3 regions of the [Pantoea] beijingensis genome follow, and region 2 is predicted to be linked to each of the others. Evidence: predicted binding sites of a transcription regulator. Region 2 holds the regulator's gene; each other region holds the start of a gene.
What was found. The regulator PurR, encoded in region 2, represses purine synthesis genes. The targets are predictions, from matches to a motif close to CANGCAAACGTTTGCNTG.
Positions count from the first base shown of each region.

Region 1: a site for PurR is predicted at 3,882-3,899, ahead of gcvT (glycine cleavage system aminomethyltransferase GcvT). Genes of this name have one in related genera too.
Region 3: a site for PurR is predicted at 4,783-4,800, ahead of purL (phosphoribosylformylglycinamidine synthase). Genes of this name have one in related genera too.

Region 1 is NZ_CP071409.1:808,250-815,357, forward strand. It holds gene pepP (Xaa-Pro aminopeptidase) at 1-1,053, shown strand, start outside; gene ubiH (2-octaprenyl-6-methoxyphenyl hydroxylase) at 1,053-2,231, shown strand; gene ubiI (FAD-dependent 2-octaprenylphenol hydroxylase) at 2,245-3,447, shown strand; gene gcvT (glycine cleavage system aminomethyltransferase GcvT) at 4,182-5,279, shown strand; gene gcvH (glycine cleavage system protein GcvH) at 5,307-5,693, shown strand; gene gcvP (aminomethyl-transferring glycine dehydrogenase) at 5,815-7,108, shown strand, end outside.
Region 2 is NZ_CP071409.1:2,146,219-2,153,326, forward strand. It holds gene nemA (alkene reductase) at 1-709, shown strand, start outside; gene gloA (lactoylglutathione lyase) at 971-1,378, shown strand; gene rnt (ribonuclease T) at 1,504-2,169, shown strand; gene J1C60_RS09645 (Grx4 family monothiol glutaredoxin) at 2,216-2,554, opposite strand; gene J1C60_RS09650 (C40 family peptidase) at 3,017-3,796, shown strand; gene cydH (cytochrome bd-I oxidase subunit CydH) at 3,939-4,028, opposite strand; gene purR (HTH-type transcriptional repressor PurR) at 4,387-5,412, shown strand; gene punR (DNA-binding transcriptional activator PunR) at 5,448-6,353, opposite strand; gene punC (purine nucleoside transporter PunC) at 6,471-7,108, shown strand, end outside.
Region 3 is NZ_CP071409.1:1,101,723-1,108,830, reverse strand. It holds gene J1C60_RS04995 (sensor histidine kinase) at 1-218, opposite strand, end outside; gene purL (phosphoribosylformylglycinamidine synthase) at 802-4,692, opposite strand; gene mltF (membrane-bound lytic murein transglycosylase MltF) at 4,962-6,419, shown strand; gene tadA (tRNA adenosine(34) deaminase TadA) at 6,429-6,929, opposite strand; gene yfhb (phosphatidylglycerophosphatase C) at 7,016-7,108, opposite strand, start outside.

The sequences.
Region 1 (7,108 bases), 1.3 Mb from region 2:
CGCCGTTTGGGTCAGGATGCCGCGCCGGAAAAACTGGGCGTCGATCGGGCACTCCCTTTTGATGGTATCGCTGAACAGCTACCGCTATTACTGAATGGCCTGGACGCGGTGTACCATGCACAGGGGGAATACGCAGGCGCGGATGCTATCGTTTTTGGCGCTCTGGAAAAACTGCGTCGTGGTTTCCGGCAAAATATGCAGGCACCGGATACGCTGACTGACTGGCGTCCGTGGGTGCACGAAATGCGCCTGTTTAAATCGCCGGAAGAACTTGCCATTATGCGTCGAGCCGGAGAGATTAGCGCACTGGCGCATACGCGGGCGATGGAGGCATGCCGACCGGGCATGTATGAATATCAGTTGGAAGGTGAAATCCAGCATGAATTTAATCGCCACGGCGCGCGTTTCCCAGCTTATAACACCATCGTTGGCGGGGGAGAAAACGGCTGCATTTTGCACTACACCGAGAATGAATCCACTCTGCGTGATGGCGATCTGGTACTGATTGATGCCGGTTGTGAACTTCATGGCTACGCGGGGGATATCACCCGAACGTTTCCGGTTAATGGTAAATTTACTGCTGCGCAGCGCGCTATTTACGATATCGTTCTCGCATCGCTTAATAAGTCTCTGACGCTTTTTGCTCCGGGGATTAGCATCCGCGAAGTCAACGATGAAGTCGTACGTATAATGGTCACTGGTCTCGTTGAACTCGGCGTTATGAAGGGCGATATCGATCAACTGATCGCCGAGATGGCACACCGCCAGTTTTATATGCATGGACTGAGTCATTGGCTGGGGCTGGATGTGCATGATGTGGGGCATTATGGCACTCCGGATCGGGGACGTATCCTTGAACCGGGCATGGTGCTAACCGTAGAACCCGGCCTGTATATTGCCCCGGATGCCGATGTTCCAGCGCAATACCGCGGTATTGGCGTCCGTATTGAAGATGACATTGTTATTACTGAGACGGGCAATGAAAATCTGACCGCCAGCGTAGTGAAAGATGCGGATGCAATTGAATCGTTAATGGCGGCGGCACACGCATAATGAGCATAATTATTGCAGGTGGCGGAATGACGGGCGCGACGCTGGCGCTGGCGATATCGCATCTGACGCAGGGCAGTTTGCCAGTCACATTAATTGAAGCCAGCGAACCGAATAAACGCAATCATCCAGGATATGATGGTCGCGCGATAGCGCTGGCGGAAGGGACCTGCCGTCAACTGTCGGCCATCAATGTTTGGCCTTCGCTGGTGGAGTGTGCCACGCCGATTAACCAGGTTCATGTTAGCGATCGTGGCCATGTCGGCGCTGTTTCGCTGGACGCCAGGGATTATGGCGTGTCGGCTCTGGGTTATGTGGTTGAGTTACATGATGTCGGGCAGCGGCTATTCGCGCTATTAAAACGGGCTCCGGGCGTGACGCTGCGTTGTCCGGCATCAGCGCACCAAATTACGCGCTCGTTACAGTCGGTGGCGGTCACGCTGGATAGTGGTGAACAGCTTAATGCCAGCCTACTGGTAGCGGCGGATGGAACGCGTTCGAAGCTGGCCGCCTCGTGCGGTATTCAGTGGCAGAGCGATGCGTATCAGCAGGTTGCCGTTATTGCTAACGTATCAACTCAACTGCCGCATCAGGGCCGCGCTTTTGAACGTTTCACCCCGCATGGCCCACTTGCGCTATTGCCAATGTCGGATGAGCGCTGCTCGCTGGTCTGGTGTCATCCGCTGGCGCATAAAGGTCGGGTGGATGGCTGGAGTGATGCGGTTTTTTTGCGTGAATTACAACAGGCATTTGGCTGGCGATTGGGCAAAATCACCCATGTCGGACAGCGTTTCAGCTATCCACTGGCGCTGCAAACGGCCCTGCGCAACGTTACGCATCGGCTGGCCGTGGTTGGAAATGCGGCGCAAACGCTTCATCCTATTGCTGGTCAGGGGTTTAACCTTGGGCTGCGCGATGTCATGTCACTGGCTGAAACCTTAGCATCGGCACATCGCCAGCAGCAGGATGTGGGGAGCTTTGGCGTATTACAGCATTATCAACAGCGCCGTGAGCCGGATCGCCAGGCCACGATTGGTATTACCGATGGTCTGGTACGGTTGTTTGCCAATCGTTACGGGCCGCTGGTTGTCGGACGTAACCTTGGCTTAATGGCGATGGATAATTTACCGCTGATGCGCAATATTCTGGCTGAGCGTACGCTCGGCTGGGTGGCGCGCTGAGAAGAGGGATTGAATGCAAACTTTTGACGTAGCAATTGCCGGTGGCGGAATGGTCGGCCTCGCGGTTGCTTGCGGATTGCACGGTAGCGGCCTGCGCGTGGCGGTTTTAGAGCAATCTTTGCCGCAAGAGATCGATCGTACTGCAGCACCCGGCCTGCGCGTTTCAGCAATTAACGCGGCCAGTGAGCGGCTATTACGACATCTTGATGTCTGGTCGGCGATACTTGCGCTTCGGGCAAGCGCTTATCATGGTATGGAGGTATGGGATCGCGATAGCTTTGGCCATATTAACTTTGACGATGAGCAGCAGGGGTTACCGCATCTCGGCCATATCATCGAAAATCAGGTGATCCATCAGGCGCTGTGGCAAAAAGCGGGTCAACTGAGTGATATCACCTTAATTTCACCCGCCCAATTGCAGCAGGTAGCATTTGGTGATAACGAAGCGTTTGTTACGCTGCAGGATGGCAGTATGCTCAGCGCCCGTTTGCTGATTGCTGCCGATGGTGCCAATTCCTGGTTGCGCAATAAAGCCGATATTCCACTCACATTTTGGGATTACGATCACCATGCATTGGTGGCCAATATTCGGACTGAACAGCCGCATGATGCCGTAGCGCGTCAGGTGTTTCACGGTGAGGGTATTCTCGCTTTTTTACCGTTGAGCGACCCTCATCTCTGTTCAATTGTCTGGTCGGTTGCCCCGCAGGAAGCCAGCCGACTGCAATCAATGCCTGATGATATATTTAATCAACAGCTTTCCGTCGCCTTTGATATGCGTTTGGGGTTGTGTCAGTTGGAAAGTGAACGTCAGACCTTTCCGTTAATGGGGCGCTATGCCCGCAGCTTTGCCGCTCACCGCCTGGCGCTGGTCGGTGATGCTGCCCACACTGTGCATCCATTAGCGGGGCAGGGCGTCAATCTCGGCTTTATGGATGCTGCTGAACTGATTGGCGAAATTAAACGCCTGCACCAACAAGGAAAGGATATTGGGCAGCATCTTTATCTACGCCGCTACGAGCGTAGCCGTAAACACAGCGCTGCATTAATGTTGGCGGGTATGCAGGGGTTTCGCGAGTTGTTTGCCGGTAATCATCCTGCAAAGAAACTGCTACGTGATGTCGGACTTAAGATGGTCGACACGTTGCCGGGTATTAAACCCCGGCTGTTGAAACAGGCAATGGGATTGCATGATTTACCTGAATGGTTGAGGTAGGCGCAACGCTGCTCTGGTCTTAACTATGTAATCTGTGCTGCGTCCGTACGTTCTACGTGCGGACGCTTTTTTTATGTACGTATCATCACCTGCATACGCTTTTGGCAAGCCCGATTTCAGAGGCGCATCTACCTTGATGGTGCATGATGTTGCACCATTCCTGCCATCATTTGAAATATTCTAATTTAACCTACATTTTCGCATTAAAATTTTTTATGCATAAACACTTTCGCTCACCAGATTATTTATCTCTTTAGCTTTATTTCTTTATCATTAACCTGAATTGTTAGCGTTTTGTTGTCATTTGTGTGCCATGTGGCACATTTTTTTAGTTAAAAATTCTGCAATATCATTGGCGCGTTGTAATGGTGCAACCTCGTTTCACCCTCGTACAGCTTATGGTTAATTACTGCATTCGGTGATAACTTCAGATGAAAGAGAACGTTTGCGTCGGATGCTTTGATGAATAAAAGCGCGACCAGAACCCGAGTAGTTTGCGCTGTGGCGGAGGGGCTAAGCTCGCAGGCAAAGCAATTCATTTGCAGCGTGAAATAGGAAGGAACATCTGAACAACTCGCTTATACACCCTAAAGAATTCGGGTTGCAGGGCGATGGCGAAATAGGGGGAAACCCATTTAGCGGCTTGGGCAGCATTAGCCGCTAATTGGCCAGCTAAAGGTCTGGCAGCCACTAAACCTGTAGCTTGAGATACGACGGGTATACACAGGATTGATATGACTCAGCAGACTCCTTTGTTTGAACAGCATCAGGCTTGCGGTGCGCGTATGGTGGATTTTCATGGTTGGATGATGCCATTACACTATGGCTCGCAAATGGATGAGCATCATGCGGTTCGTCATGATGCTGGAATGTTTGATGTCTCCCACATGACCATTGTTGATTTGCACGGTGCACGCACCCGCGAATTTCTACGTTATCTGTTGGCGAATGATGTCGCCAAACTGACCCAGCCAGGTAAAGCACTCTACTCCGGCATGCTTAATGCTTCTGCGTGTGTCATTGACGATCTCATTGTCTATTTCATGTCAGAAGACCATTTCCGCTTAGTGGTGAATTCCGCAACCCGTGAAAAAGATCTCGCCTGGATCGGCCATCATGCAGAACGCTTTGGTGTCGCGCTTACGGAGCGCGACGATCTGGCTCTCATTGCCATTCAGGGGCCCCATGCACAGCATAAAGCGCAGTCTCTGTTTGATGAGGGGCAGCGTAAGGCCGTAAGCGGCATGAAGCCCTTCTTCGGCGTGCAGGCGGGGGAACTGTTCATCGCGACAACCGGCTATACCGGCGAAGCCGGTTATGAAATAGCGCTGCCGAAAGAGCGGGCGGTCGAATTTTGGCAGAGGCTGCTGGCCGCCGATGTCAAGCCTGCTGGCTTGGGTGCACGTGATACGCTGCGTTTAGAAGCGGGGATGAATCTGTATGGCCAGGAGATGGATGAAAGTATCTCTCCTCTGGCGGCCAATATGGGCTGGACGATAAGTTGGGAACCTGCCGATCGTGATTTTATCGGTCGCGAAGCACTGGAAAGCCTGCGTCAGAAAGGCACGGACAAGCTGGTTGGTTTGATTATGACGGAAAAAGGCGTACTGCGTAACGCTCTGCCGGTCAGTTTCACTGATGAGCAGGGTAATCTGCAGCAGGGCGTCATCACCAGCGGGTCATTCTCTCCGACACTGGGCTGTAGCATTGCACTGGCGCGCGTACCTGCAAGCATTGGTGATAATGCAGTCGTACAGATTCGTAACCGCGAAATGCCGGTACGTGTCACTAAACCTATTTTTGTGCGCGCCGGTAAGCCGGTCGCTCAGTAACTTTTTCTAATTCTGGAGAGTGTGACGATGAGCAATGTACCAAATGAGCTGAAATACCGTGATAGCCATGAGTGGGTGCGTAAAGAAACCGACGGTACTTACACCGTCGGTATCACCGAGCATGCACAAGAGTTGCTCGGTGATATGGTTTTCGTCGATCTGCCTGATGTGGGCAATAGCTACGCTCAGGGTGATGATTGCGCGGTAGCTGAGTCCGTTAAAGCAGCGTCTGACATCTATGCACCCGTCAGCGGCGAAATTGTCGCCGTCAACACGGCGCTGGAAGGTTCGCCTGAATTGGTTAACAGTGCACCTTACGCTGACGGGTGGTTATTTAAAATTAAGCCCAGCGATGAATCTGAACTCGATTCTCTGCTGGATGCCGATGCGTATAAAGCCAGTATTGATGAGTAACTGACGATCTTATTTGCCATTTCGGGAATACAGCGCTGCGTGTACCCGAACGGGCAGAGCCGCTAGCGTTAGCGCATTTGGCGGCGCTGCCCCTGCTATTCAACATCAGGATTTTCCGCTAATGACCCAGACTCTCAGCCAGCTTGAACACAACGGTGCCTTTATTGACCGCCATATCGGCCCATCACAGGAACAACAGAATGCAATGCTGGCAGCAACCGGCGCCAGTTCGTTACGCGATCTGATCGCTTCGATTGTACCCGCCGACATTCAGTTACCCGGGCCGCCGGCGATTGGCGATGCCCTGACCGAACATCAGGCGCTGGCCGAGCTGAAAGCCATTGCCAGCCAGAATCAGGTCTATAAGTCTTATATCGGGATGGGCTATACCTCGGTGCTGACGCCGCCAGTGATTTTGCGCAATATGCTGGAGAATCCAGGCTGGTATACGGCTTATACTCCTTATCAGCCGGAAGTCTCTCAGGGCCGTCTTGAGGCATTGCTTAACTTTCAGCAGGTGACGCTTGACCTGACGGGGCTGGATATCGCCTCGGCTTCGCTGCTCGATGAAGCAACTGCTGCCGCTGAAGCGATGGCGATGGCAAAGCGCGTCAGTAAACTGAAAAATGCCAATAAGTTTTTTGTGGCCGATGATATCCATCCTCAAACGCTGGATGTGGTGCGCACGCGTGCTGCCACCTTTGGTTTTGAGGTACTGGTAGATTCGCCAGAGAAAGCGCTGGATCATCAGGATCTCTTCGGAGTGTTGTTACAGTATGTCGGCACCACCGGGGAAGTTCACAACTACAACGCGCTAATTGCTGAGCTGAAAAGTCGCAAGGTTGTGGTCAGCGTTGCCGCAGATTTTATGTCGCTGGTGCTGCTGGAAGCGCCGGGCAAACAGGGTGCTGATATCGTATTTGGTTCTGCACAGCGCTTTGGCGTACCCATGGGTTATGGCGGACCCCATGCGGCCTTCTTCGCGGCACGCGATGAGCACAAACGGTCAATGCCGGGACGTATTATTGGCGTATCACGTGATGCTGCGGGCAATACGGCACTGCGTATGGCAATGCAAACCCGCGAGCAGCATATCCGCCGTGAAAAGGCCAACTCGAATATCTGTACCTCACAGGTATTGTTAGCCAATATCGCCAGTTTGTATGCGGTCTATCATGGTCCGACCGGCCTGAAACGTATTGCCAGTCGTATTCATCGGCTGACTGATATCCTGGCGGCCGGTCTGAAAAAAAGTGGTCTGAAACTGCGTCATACCCGCTGGTTCGATACCTTAACGGTTGAGGTAGACGACAAGGCCGCAGTGATCAATCGTGCGCTGAGCTTTGGTGTTAACCTGCGTACGGATATCCACCATGCGGTCGGAATTACGCTGGATGAGTCCACGACGCGGGAAG
Region 2 (7,108 bases):
CCGAACTTCCCTGCGGGATGAAAATGGTCTTACCATTCGTGTATCCACCTCCTCGCCTCGGGCACTGGATAAAGCAGAAATTGCGGAAATTGTGAAAGACTTTGGACAGTCAGCAATTAATGCACGTGAAGCCAATTTTGATTTGATGGAGCTACACTCAGCGCACGGCTATCTGGTTCATCAATTCTTATCGCCGTCAACTAACCAACGTGACGACGAATACGGTGGCAGCATCGAAAACCGCACACGTTTTGCACTTGAAGTGCTTGATGCTGCCATTGCTGGCTGGACCGCCGAGCGAATTGGCATCCGTATATCCCCTCTGGGTCCATTCAATGGTCTGGACAACGGTGAAGATCAGGAAGGGGCTGCGCTGTATTACATTGCCGAGCTGGCCAAACGCAACCTCGCCTATCTACACATTTCTGAACCTGACTGGATGGGAGGCCCGGCCTATACGGAGTCATTCCGCAAAGCTATCAGGGCGGTTTATCCCGGGGTAATTGTGGGTTCAGGTGCCTATACGGCAGACAAGGCAGAAACATTGATTCAACAAGGTCTGATCGATGCCGTGGCTTTTGGCCGTAACTTTATCTCTAACCCGGACCTGGTTGAACGTCTGAGGCAAAATGCGCCATTAAACACCCCCAAACCAGAAACTTTTCATGGCGGCGGTGCGGAAGGCTATACCGATTACCCCACCTTATAAGCGTGGGATAATCGTACTCGACGGCAGTAAATTAGCGCTGCCGGATGTCACATGATTATTCCTGTGACATCCGCTCAGTAAACTTTCGAACGTAAGTCAAACGCGAACGATAGGACAACCTGAGTAAAAGGTAATGGCGTGACTTGCAAAATATCTGTCTGCACCCGGAAGCGGTGCGCCCTGCTCTTTGAATATTTTGGGTATATACTGAGTACGTTTTTTCTGCTGTCTGATGACAGCTCTTAACTGGATGAGGAATTTATGCGCTTACTTCACACCATGCTACGTGTTGGCGATCTGCAACGTTCAATCGATTTTTATACCAAGGTACTGGGAATGAGGCTGCTGCGTACCAGTGAAAACACCGAATATAAATATACGCTGGCTTTTGTTGGATTCACTGATGAGAGCGAAGGTGCCGTCCTTGAGCTGACGTATAACTGGGGCGTTAATGAATATGATCTCGGTAACGCCTATGGACATATTGCGTTAGGCGTTGATGATGTTGCCGCAACCTGCGAGCGTATTCGTAAAGATGGCGGCACGGTTTCTCGCGAAGCAGGTCCGGTAAAAGGCGGCACAACCATTATCGCGTTCGTTGAAGATCCTGACGGCTATAAAATTGAGCTGATTGAAAATAAACAGGCAGACCACGGCCTCGGTAATTAATTGCCGCAGGGGGGTGTGTGAGAGTGCCTGTATGTGTATGGCGCTCTCTTGAACATCTCCCCGGCTGCATCCCTCCCTGAAATTTGCCATACTATGCGCTGCATTTTCCCGTCGACGAGATCCTGATGTCTGAATTGAAAGAATTGAATACCCTGAGCGATCGCTTTCGCGGTTTTTATCCGGTAGTTATTGATGTTGAAACCGCAGGTTTTAATGCAAAAACAGATGCGCTATTGGAAATTGCTGCCGTCACTTTAAAAATGGATGAAAACGGCTGGCTGGAGAAAGATGAGACGCTCCATTTCCACGTAGCGCCATTTGAGGGAGCAATTCTTCAACCGGAGGCACTCGCCTTCAACGGCATTGATCCCCATAACCCATTGCGCGGTGCGGTGAGTGAATATGAGGCACTGCACGCTATTTTCAAACTGGTGCGCAAAGGGATTAAGGATAAAGGCTGCAATCGCGCCATTATGGTGGCGCATAACGCGACATTCGATCTTAGTTTTATGAATGCCGCCGCAGAACGGGCCAGCCTGAAACGTAATCCTTTCCACCCATTTGTCACTTTTGATACTGCCGCACTTAGCGGGCTGGTTGTTGGTCAAACAGTGTTGGCAAAAGCATGTATCGCCGCGGGGATCTCTTTCGATAGCACCCAGGCACACTCTGCACTTTATGACACGCAGCAAACGGCCGATCTTTTTTGTGAGCTGGTCAATCGCTGGAAACGCTTAGGGGGTTGGCCTTTAGTGCCCGCAGAGGCGCACGATCAGGAAGTCGATAGCTAACACAGATGTGTAAATAAGGGCGGGAATCCGCCCTTATTCTCAGTGATTAGTTTTCTTCAGCGGGATATTTAGCCGCTGTTTCTTTAATCAGCTGCTGTAATTCCCCCGCCTGATACATCTGAATGACGATATCGCAGCCACCAACTAACTCGCCATCAACCCACAGTTGTGGGAACGTTGGCCAGTTAGCATACTTTGGCAGCTCGGCGCGGATGTCCGGATTTTGCAGGATATCCACGTAGGCAAAGCGTTCGCCACAGGCAGAGAGAGCCTGAACCGTCTGCGCAGAGAACCCACAGCTTGGCAGCTTTGGCGAGCCTTTCATGTAAAGCAGGATTGGGTTTTCTGCGATCTGGCGCTGAATTTTTTCAACAGTACTCATAATTGCCTTCCTTAATACGTTACTTCGTGTCTATTTATTGTAGCGATACTCGGCATCACCTGAAAACGACATTTTCATCATAATTGCCCAGTTTGAGCCCATTATGCCAAAAACATAGACTAGAATAACAACTGTGCCCAAATAATCACTGGTAGATAAGGCTATATCTTAAATCTTTATCGCGTGCTGTTACCTTCGCGAGAATGTAAACGGCTAACAATCCGGCTGGCGGAATGCACGGTTGACCGTTTTTTAAGTAGTAACATTTCGTCATAATAGTGGCGAGATAAGCGACTGATAATGTTTATTTATAAACCGGATTGCGCTAATCCACGTTTTAAGCAAAAAAGACCTTACCTTTTATAAATCAATTAGATTAGAATCTTTCATCGGCGCTGCTTTTGTTGGGCAGAATTTTATTAAGCCGCTCTCTGATGCGACGAGAGCATAACCTGTTGCGGGATCATGCGTTTACTCATCACACTCTTTATGCTGGCATTTGCACAGTTGTTCTTTAATATGGCGCACGCATCGCCACATGCTTCTGTTACCGCAAATCAGCATAAAAAAGTGGATAAAAGCAGCCCGCGTGAAGATGAGCGGCGCAAAAGACGCCAGGTTAAAACGTCGCCTAAAAAAGCACGTACAGCCTCGATTCAGAAAGTAAAGCTAAAGAAAAAGCCTTCGCTACAAACTGCAGCCGTTGCCACGCCCCACGTCATCTCCGGTAAGAAGCCACTGATAAGGCATTATGGTAAACAACGCAAAATCGCATCCAAAGCACCAACTCTGACAGAGAATGGCTCATTGACTCTCAGTACCGCTCACCGGGTGCGCTATCAGAAAGCGCGTGAAACCGCGATGAATAAATTAATGGGTCAGCTCGGGAAGCCCTATCTTTGGGGAGGTACATCGCCCCATACCGGTTTTGATTGCAGCGGTTTAGTCTGGTATGCCTATAAAGACCTGGTGAAGTTTAAAATTCCACGCACCGCTAATGAAATGTACCACTTACGTGACGCTGCAACGATAAATCGCGAAGCGTTGGAAAAAGGCGATTTAGTCTTTTTTCGGATTAATAATCGTGGGGCAGCGGATCACGTTGGAGTTTATCTCGGTAACGGCAAGTTTATCCAGTCTCCGCGCACCGGCAAAGACATACAGATAAGCGCGCTTGGCGATGATTACTGGCAACGACATTATGTAGGGGCCAGGCGCGTGATGACGCCCAAAACTATCCGTTAACGTGGTGTGTCTTACGTCTTGAACCGCAGTAGTAATGTCCACCAGTGTTGCGCAACTTTCCGAATCGAGCAATAACCAGAGAAAGAGAGGCCATCAGCATTTTCCGTTGTCTCCCCCCTTCCTCATACTTATGCATCTGTGATTAATGCATTACCGCCACCAGGCTAAACGCAATAATCATCAGCAATGCGCCAACGGTGGTCATCAGCGATAACTTCAGGTTAGTACACATATTACACCTCCTTAAATAAGATTCTGTCGATAAACTAACTGGCAACACGATCTGAATGTCAGAGACATCCTATCTCACAACATGAATTATGACGACAACCAATAGCGGTGAACAGATTTTCCTGACATGGCAGGTAAAAATCTCGTTTTCTGTTCACAGCCTTGATAGAATTCCTTTTTTTCGTTGCGCAACGACTGCAACGTCGCATCACTGGCCGTATCTCAAGACGTCAATTACCTTCCCGACGTCATTCAGACAGCAATGAATAAACGACTGCCGTCGGTAATGGTGATGCGGACGCAAACGTTTAACATCAAGCTTATCAACAAATTATGATAAGCGCAGGGGTAGCATTTTAATGGCAACAATTAAAGATGTGGCAAAGCGTGCGGGAGTCTCCACCACCACGGTTTCTCATGTCATCAACAAAACACGCTTTGTCGCGGAAGACACGCGGGAAGCAGTATGGGCAGCAATCAAAGCGTTACACTATTCTCCTAGTGCCGTTGCACGCAGCCTCAAGGTTAATCACACCAAATCAATTGGACTGTTGGCAACCTCTAGTGAAGCGCCCTATTTTGCTGAAATTATCGAAGCTGTAGAAAATTGCTGTTTTGATAAAGGCTATACGCTGATTTTAGGCAATGCGCATAACAACTTGCAGAAACAGCGCGCCTATCTTTCCATGATGGCGCAAAAGCGCGTGGATGGACTGCTGGTCATGTGCTCAGAATATCCCGATGATTTGCTGAAGATGCTGGAAGAGAATCGCAACATTCCGATGGTCGTTATGGATTGGGGAATGTCACGCGGCGACTTTACCGACACAGTCGTCGATAACGCCTTTTCCGGAGGTTATCTGGCAGGACGCTATCTGATTGACCGGGGACATCGGGACATCGGAGCCATTCCAGGCCAGTTGGAGCGCAATACCGGCGGCGGTCGGCACGCAGGATTCCTGAAGGCGCTGGCTGAAGCCAATATTACCGTCCGCGAGGAGTGGATCGTTCAGGGAGATTTTGAGCCTGAATCCGGATACCGTGCAATGCAGCAAATTTTATCGCAAAAGAACCGACCAACTGCCATATTCTGTGGCGGTGATATTATGGCAATGGGCGCGATTTGTGCCGCCGATGAGATGGGGCTGCGGGTTCCGCAGGATATTTCGGTGATCGGGTATGATAACGTGCGTAACGCTCGCTACTTCACCCCTGCGCTAACTACCGTTCACCAGCCGAAGGTGCAGCTTGGTGAAACTGCCTTTGAAATGCTACTGGACCGAATTACCAGTAAACGCGAAGAGCCGCAGACAATTGAAGTCCATCCTTCTCTGATAGAACGTCGTTCGGTAATCGATGGTCCTTTCAGAGATTACCGCCGCTAAGAGTTTGTGAATGCAGGTCCGGGCAACGCCCGGTATCACTCGCGTAGCCACTCTTCATTCATCGTTTCACTGCTTCCCAGATAATCCAGTAGCCAGCTTAATGCCGGCGACATACTCTGCTCAGCCCAACTCACGCAGCAAGGGCTGTCAGGGAAGCTTTCCGGCAGCGATAATTCACTTAGTGCTCCAGATGCTATTAACGGCGCGGCAAAATGCCCTGGCACCATACCCACACAGAATCCCGCCAGCAAACAATCAAAAGCAGTTTCCCAGTCGGGCGTAACCAGTCGTCGCTGATTGTCCAGCGTCCAGGTCGTCCGTTTTGGTAACGCACGGGAAGTGTCTTCCAGTACCAACGATGGCCACTCTCGTATCCGGTCATCCTCAACGGCACCTGAATGCCGCGTCAGCGGATGTCCTGCTTTTACAACGCAGCGCCAGTTCACCGCCCCCATGTCGCGAAAAGCAAATCGCCCACCCACGGGAATCGCCTGCGTCGCGCCAATAGCGACGTCGACGCGGCCATCCGCTAACGCATCCCACACGCCATTGAACACTTCAGACGAAACGTGCAACTCCATATCTGGAAAAAAACGGTAAAAATCAAGGACCAACTGCCGGGTTCGTTGCGGTTTAACAATACGGTCGACCGCAATACTCAACTGCCCCCGCCAACCATTAGCGACCTGTTGGCACTGTCTGCGGGTGGCAAGCATTTTTTTGATAACACCTCGCCCTTCATGAATAAAAAGACGACCAGCATCCGTCAGAATAACATCGCGGTGACGGCGCTCAAAAAGGCTAACCGCCAGCCACTCTTCCAACTGACGCACGGTATAGCTTACCGCTGAAGGTACACGGTGTAGCTCATTCGCTGCTGCACTAAAACTGCCGGTGCGCGCTACAGCGTCGACCACTTCAAGGGAATGTTCAGACCACACAATTTGCCTTCAATTATTTTGATAACAAGACGCAAATATTAGCGTTTCACAACGTGTATGGCACGCGTTTACACTCAGCCGCGTTAAAATCACCTGCTATATAAAAAGAGCTGTTTAATGATCAAGTCGAAAGGTTTCCTTATTTACCTGGCCGTGCTGAGCATGCTGGGATTTCTTGCTACCGATATGTACCTTCCCGCCTTTGGCGCCATGCAACAAGATCTCCAGACCAATCCGGGGGCTATTAGCGCCAGCCTGAGTATATTTCTGGCCGGTTTTGCCTGTGCTCAGTTGGTGTGGGGGCCCTTATCGGACCGTATTGGGCGTAAGCCAGTATTGTTAATGGGCCTGAGCCTGTTTGCGGTCGGCTGCGCGGGCATGTTGTGGGTTGAAAGCGCGCCACTGTTATTAGCGCTGCGTTTTGTTCAAGCGATAGGTGTTTGTTCGGCCGCAGTGAGCTGGCAAGCACTGGTTGTTGATCGCTATAGCGGCACTCAGGCAAATCGCGTTTTTGCTACGATTATGCCGCTGGTCGCCCTTTCTCCAGCACTGGCACCCTTGTTGGGTGCATGGCTTTTGAACCATTTTAGCTGGCGCGCTATTTTTGTTGCCCTGTTCGTCATTGCGATAGCGTTATTCATTCCAACACTACGTCTGCAAACCAAAACCGCCAGTACAGTACATAATAATGCTCAGGAGAAGGTCAGTTTCTTCACACTATTACAGTCTCGTCCTTACAGCGGCAATGTGCTGAT
Region 3 (7,108 bases), 1.0 Mb from region 2:
CGATAGCTACGTTCCAGTTCTAATGCGGTGCGGGCCATCGCTTCACTGCGTCGCACATCGGTGAGGGTTGTACGGTTGGTGTCTGCTGCCCGCTCACTGAGCGCAGCCAGACTTTCCCACGCTTGCCACGCCAAAACCAGCAGGGGTAAGAGCACCAGCAGAAATGCCATTAAAACCAATTGCCGTAACGAACGCGGAAAAAGACGCCATTTTTTCACGAAGTTGCTTCCTTAATCATTCCAGGATTGATGCTAGCTGAGAGCCGTCCAGGAAGAAAGCAGCTATAACAGAAAAGAAAACGGCAGACTCAACGAGCCTGCCGTTTATATCACGATGATAAGAGGTCATCGCAAAAGAAGAGGTGGTGCCTAACTCAACGTTGCGTCCGAAGCTTGATAAAGTCACAAAGTGATCTGTTATCGGTTTGATGGACGGCAGGCACCGTATCGTGCGTCATTCGAAGTTTTATGAAGCGCTTGTCCGCTTACGCAGGGCTATCATAACAGGGTGAATGAGCCACTAACGTTAATTAAGCAAACAGCATGCCAACTTGAAAATAAATATCTAACTATCTGTTATATATGACTTTATAAAATCAGCCAACACCATGGCACGCTGTGGCTCCAGCTCAACGAAATAAAAGTGTCGCCGATTGGAAACACCTTTAAAAAGAAATACAGCATGCTATAAAAATCAAATGGTTGAGTGTCTCCTTTTGGAGACATCGTAAGTGTATCACTGTCGTAAATTTGCAACACAAGCGCAAGGCCGGCACACCCTGTCCGGCCTTAACTACCGGGCTTAACCCAACTGTTTACGCGCATTGCGGAACAACCGCATCCACGGGCCATCCTCGCCCCATTCTGCCGGGTGCCAGGAGTTGCTTACGGTACGGAAAACACGTTCAGGGTGCGGCATCATAATAGTGACGCGTCCGCTCTCATTGGTGACTGCGGTGATACCGTTCGGTGAACCGTTAGGATTGGCCGGATAGTTTTGCGTAACCTTGCCGACGTTATCGACAAAGCGTAATGCCACCAATCCTTTGCGCTCCAGCTCTGACAAATGTGCGTGATCACGTACCTCAACAAAACCTTCGCCGTGTGAAACCGCAACCGGTATCCGTGAACCTACCATACCATCCAGCAGTAATGATGGACTGGCAGCAATTTCGACCAGACTAAAGCGTGCTTCAAAGCGCTCAGACTGATTGCGCACAAAGCGTGGCCAGCTCTCACTGCCGGGGATCAGCTCACGCAGGTTCGACATCATCTGACAACCGTTACATACCCCCAGCGCCAGCGTTTGCGGACGGTGGAAAAAGGTTTCAAATTCGTCTCGTACACGTCCGTTAAACAGGATTGATTTCGCCCAGCCTTCGCCCGCCCCCAGTACGTCTCCATAAGAGAAGCCACCGCAGGCCGCCAGCGCCTGGAAATCCTCCAGGCCACGATGGCCTGCCAGCAGGTCACTCATATGCACATCTACCGCATCAAAACCAGCACGGTGCCAGGCAGCCGCCATCTCAACATGCGAGTTCACACCTTGCTCACGCAGCACCGCAACTTTCGGACGGATGCCTTTTGCAATGTAAGGCGCAGCGATATCTTCCTGTGGTTTGAAGGTCAGATTAACATTCAGCCCCGGATCGTTATTATCTCGCTTTGCTTCATGCTCGCTGTCGGCGCACTCTGGATTATCACGCAGACGCTGCATTTGCCATGTGGTTTCCGCCCACCAGGTACGCAAGGTAGTCCGGCTTTCGCTGTACACTGCATTACTGGCGGAAGTGATAACAAAACGATCGCCGGTTTTTGCCTGCCCAATATAATGCACGCAGTCGGCCAGGCCATGTTCGGCCAGCACATTTTCAACCTGCTGACGATCTTCTGCCGCAACCTGAATCACCGCCCCCAGCTCCTCGTTGAAGAGCGCAGCCAGCGCATCGCTGCCGAGAGCCGCAATGTCCACCTCAACACCGCAGTGGCCCGTGAACGCCATTTCAGCGAGGGTCACGAATACCCCCCCATCGGAACGGTCGTGATAAGCCAGTAATTTTTGATCAGCCACTAACGCCTGAATAGCGTTGAAGAAACCCGCCAACTGTTGGGCATCGCGCACATCAGCAGGTTTATCGCCTAACTGACGATAGACCTGTGCCAACGCCGTTGCACCCAGTGCATTATGGCCTTTACCTAAGTCAATCAGCAGTAATGCATTATCTTTCTGTGGCTGAAGCTGTGGTGTCACGGTATGGCGTACATCTTCTACACGAGCAAAAGCGGTAATTACCAGCGACAGCGGCGACGTCATTTCGCGTTGCTCGGTACCCTGCTGCCAGCGCGTCTTCATTGACATGGAGTCCTTACCTACCGGGATGGTGATCCCCAGCGCAGGACAGAGCTCCTCGCCTACCGCTTTTACCGCTTCATAAAGCCCGGCATCTTCACCCGGGTGCCCGGCGGCAGCCATCCAGTTAGCGGAGAGTTTGACGCGTTTTAGCGAGCCTATTTGCGTCGCAGCAATGTTGGTCAGTGCTTCCCCCACGGCCAGGCGACCCGATGCAGCAAAGTCCAGCAATGCGGCAGGTGCACGCTCACCCAAAGACATCGCTTCGCCGTAGTAGCTATCAAGACTGGCAGTGGTTACCGCGCAGTTTGCCACCGGGATCTGCCAGGGTCCAACCATTTGGTCGCGTGCGACCATACCCGTGACGCTGCGGTCGCCAATCGTTATCAGGAACGTTTTCTCAGCAACGGTTGGCAGGTGCAGTACACGTTTCACGGCCTCTTCAATCGAGATAGTCTCACGGACCAGCGGCTCGCCTTTTGCCTGTAATGTGGCAACATCGCGTGTCATTTTTGGCGTTTTGCCTAACAACACATCAAGCGGCATATCAATAGGGCTATTGTCAAAGTGACTATCGTTAAGCGTCAGATGCAGTTCTTCCGTTGCCTGACCAATCACCGCATAAGGCGCACGTTCACGTTTGCACAGCGTATCAAACAGCGCCAGTTTTTCCGGTGCGACTGCCAGCACATAACGTTCCTGTGATTCGTTACACCAGATTTCCAACGGACTCATGCCTGGCTCATCACTCAGAATATCCCGCAGGTTAAAGCGTCCCCCACGATTGCCATCGCTTACCAGTTCCGGCATCGCATTAGACAAACCACCGGCACCCACATCATGAATAAACAAAATAGGGTTGGCTTCACCCAACTGCCAACAGCGATCGATCACTTCCTGGCAACGACGTTCCATTTCCGGGTTATCACGCTGCACAGAGGCGAAATCAAGATCGGCATCCGACTGACCTGACGCCATTGAAGACGCGGCACCGCCGCCCAGACCGATATTCATTGCCGGGCCACCCAGCACAATCAGCTGTGCGCCTACGGTAATTTCACCCTTCTGCACATGGTCAGCGCGAATATTACCAATACCGCCTGCCAGCATGATGGGCTTATGGTAACCGCGCAGCTCGACCCCATTATGGCTGTTTACCTGCTCTTCATAGGTGCGGAAATAGCCGTTAAGCGCCGGACGACCAAACTCATTATTGAATGCTGCGCCGCCAAGCGGACCTTCGGTCATAATATCCAGCGCGCTGACAATGCGATCGGGTTTACCAAAGTCTTCTTCCCACGGCTGTTCAAAGCCAGGGATACGTAAGTTTGATACCGAGAAACCCACCAATCCAGCCTTTGGTTTTGCTCCGCGGCCGGTTGCGCCTTCATCACGAATTTCACCACCTGAACCAGTGGCGGCCCCAGGCCAGGGAGAGATTGCCGTTGGGTGGTTATGCGTTTCTACTTTCATCAGGATATGTGCGTCTTCCTGATGGAAATCGTATACGCCGTTGTCCGCATCGGCATAAAAACGACCAATTTGAGAGCCTTCCATCACCGCTGCATTATCTTTATAGGCAGAAAGCACGTGATCGGGCGTCTGCTCAAAGGTATTTTTGATCATTTTGAACAGCGATTTCGGCTGCGGTTGACCATCAATAACCCAGTCTGCGTTAAAAATTTTATGACGACAGTGCTCCGAGTTTGCCTGTGCAAACATGTAAAGTTCAATGTCGTTCGGGTTGCGCCCCAGTTGATTAAACGCCGCCACCAGATAATCAATTTCATCATCCGCCAGCGCCAGCCCCAATTTATGGTTTGCCTGTTCAAGCGCTAAACGCCCTTCTCCCAGTACATCAACACTTTGCAGTGGCTGTGGCTGATGATGAGCGAAGAGCTGTTCTGCCTGTTCCAGGGTGCTAAAGACGGTTTCCATCATGCGGTCATGCAATAATGTCGCGAGCTGTGACCACTGAGCCTCAGTCAGCTGCGGGGCCTGCACATAAAATGCCAGCCCGCGTTCCAGACGCCGCACCTGCGGCAAATCGCAGTTATGTGCGATATCTGTTGCTTTAGAAGACCAGGGGGAGAGAGTGCCCGGACGAGGCGTAACAAGCAGTAAACGCCCTTCGGGTGCATGTTCGGTGAGAGAAGGACCGTACCTCAGCAGACGCTGAAGACGGGATTTTTCATCGGCATTCAGCGGCTTGCTGACATCGGCGAAATGGACGTACTCGGCGTAAATATCACTTACCGGTAGGCAAGCGTTCTGAAAGCGGGCCAGCAATTTGTTAATACGAAATGCCGACAAAGCGGGCGAACCACGCAGAATTTCCATCATCAAAGATCTCTCGTCTTCAAAGCGCCGGGCGACGCTTCTTTGGGCGCAACAGGGGGAAAACGGGCGTTATTATAGAGAATCCAGGCTACTAACGAAACCGTTTGCGTGTAATTTATCGGTAAGATGTTTGCCTTAGAATTGCGCAAATCCTGCTGAATCAGTTGCCAGAACCCATGTTGTTGCGCAAAATGCTGCACGCTCTGGAAATTCGAAGATATCTAATACTGCCGTAAGAGACAGAGGCCTGCGAGCCACAGAGAAATAACTATTTGAAACGCCTGAAAATTAATTATTTGCTGATTGGAATGATCACAGCGTTACTGGCACTGGCACTGTGGCCAGCGATCCCCTGGTATGGTGGATCTGACGATCGCATCGCGCAAATAAAATCGCGGGGAGTGCTGCGCATCAGCACAATAAATTCTCCGCTAACTTACTACACCGTTAATGAAGCACCGGCCGGTATGGATTACGAGCTGGCAAAACGCTTTGCTGATTACCTGGGCGTTAAGCTCGAGGTTACCGTACGCCAAAATCTGAGCGATCTGTTTAGTGATTTAGACGATGACAATGCTGATATTCTGGCGGCTGGCCTCATCTATAACAGCGAACGGCTGGCACGTTTTCGTACCGGGCCGGTTTATTACTCCGTCTCTCAACAGCTGGTTTACCGCCTCGGCAAGTCGCGTCCGCAAACGCTGGGCGATCTGAAGGGGCGATTAACCGTCGCATCGGGCTCCGCCTTTCTCTCTTCATTACGTAACGTGAAGCAGAACCAGTATCCCGACCTTGATTGGGCTATTTCTACCGATCAGGGACCGAAAGCCTTACTGGAAGCCGTTGCTGACGGTAATATCGCCTATACCATTGGCGACTCAGTAACGATCGGGCTAATGCAACGCATCCATCCGCAGTTGGCGGTAGCGTTCGATATTACCGACGAAGAGCCGGTAACCTGGTATATGCAGCGCAACGACGATGACAGCCTGCACGCAGCACTGCTTGATTTTATTAGTCAGATGAGTGAAGAAGGCAGTATGGCGAGGCTGGAAGAGAAATATCTCGGCCATGTGGGCGCTTTTGATTATGTTGATACCAGCACCTTTCTGCGTTCCGTAGACGAGACTTTGCCAACCATTCAGCCGCTGTTTCAGAAGTATGCCAACGATATTGACTGGCGTTTGCTGGCGGCCATCTCTTACCAGGAGTCACACTGGAACCCGCAGGCGACCTCCCCTACGGGTGTTCGCGGATTAATGATGCTGACACGTAATACTGCGGAAAGCCTGAATGTGAAAGATCGCCTTGATCCGGAGCAAAGTATCCGGGGTGGCAGCGAATATCTCTCGCGGATGATGGAACAAGTACCGCAAAGTATCCCGGAAGATGAACGTATCTGGTTTGCACTTGCCGCTTATAATATGGGGTATGCGCATATGCTTGATGCGCGCAAACTTACCGAAAAGCAGAAGGGTAATCCGGATAGCTGGGCGGAAGTCAAAACGCGTCTGCCAATGCTGAGTCAGAAACGCTACTACGACCAAACATCCTACGGCTTCGCACGCGGGCATGAGGCGTATGCTTACGTGGAAAATATCCGTAAATATCAACTTAGCCTTGTGGGCTACTTGCAAGATCAGGAAAGGAAGCTTGCCCAGCAGGCAGCATTAGAAGCGGAGTTGGGGAAAGGTTATCCGGCAGTCACGCCGCCGATAGCCTTGAACTGATCGACACGATTACCGGTCTGGAGTCTCTCTCGTTTTCCGCAGCGCCTTTTTCTCTTCCCGGCGCTGGCGGAAAAAATCACTCAGCATTCCGGCACAGGTTTCAGCCAGTATTCCCTCAGAAACTATCACCTGATGATTCATACCGGGATGGCCCAGGATATCAATTAACGATCCCGCGGCGCCGGTTTTTCCGTCACGAGCACCAAAAACCAGCCGCCCGATGCGACTGTGCACAATAGCACCTGCGCACATGACACAAGGCTCGAGCGTGACATAAAGCGTGGTGTCAAGTAGACGATAATTCTCCAGCACTTTCCCGCCCTGGCGTAACGCCATCATCTCGGCATGCGCAGTCGGGTCGTGATGGCCAATAGGACGGTTCCATCCTTCTCCGATAACACGATTATCCTGAACAAGCACCGCACCGACGGGTACTTCACCTTCATCCCAGGCACGCCGAGCCAGCGTGAGCGCATGACGCATCCAGAGTTCATCATTGTAATCGGTCATCGGCCTGTCCCGTGTGGAAAAGCGCAGAAGTATACACGTTAAATAAGCCCAGTTGCACCACGTCGCGTGTCTGCATCCCGATGCGTTTATTCAAGCTGCTGGAGCTCTCCGCCAGAGGTGACGCGCCAGCGATGCTGACAGAAAAAGAGTAGCGGATTATCCTGTTTGCTGTCGCTGTA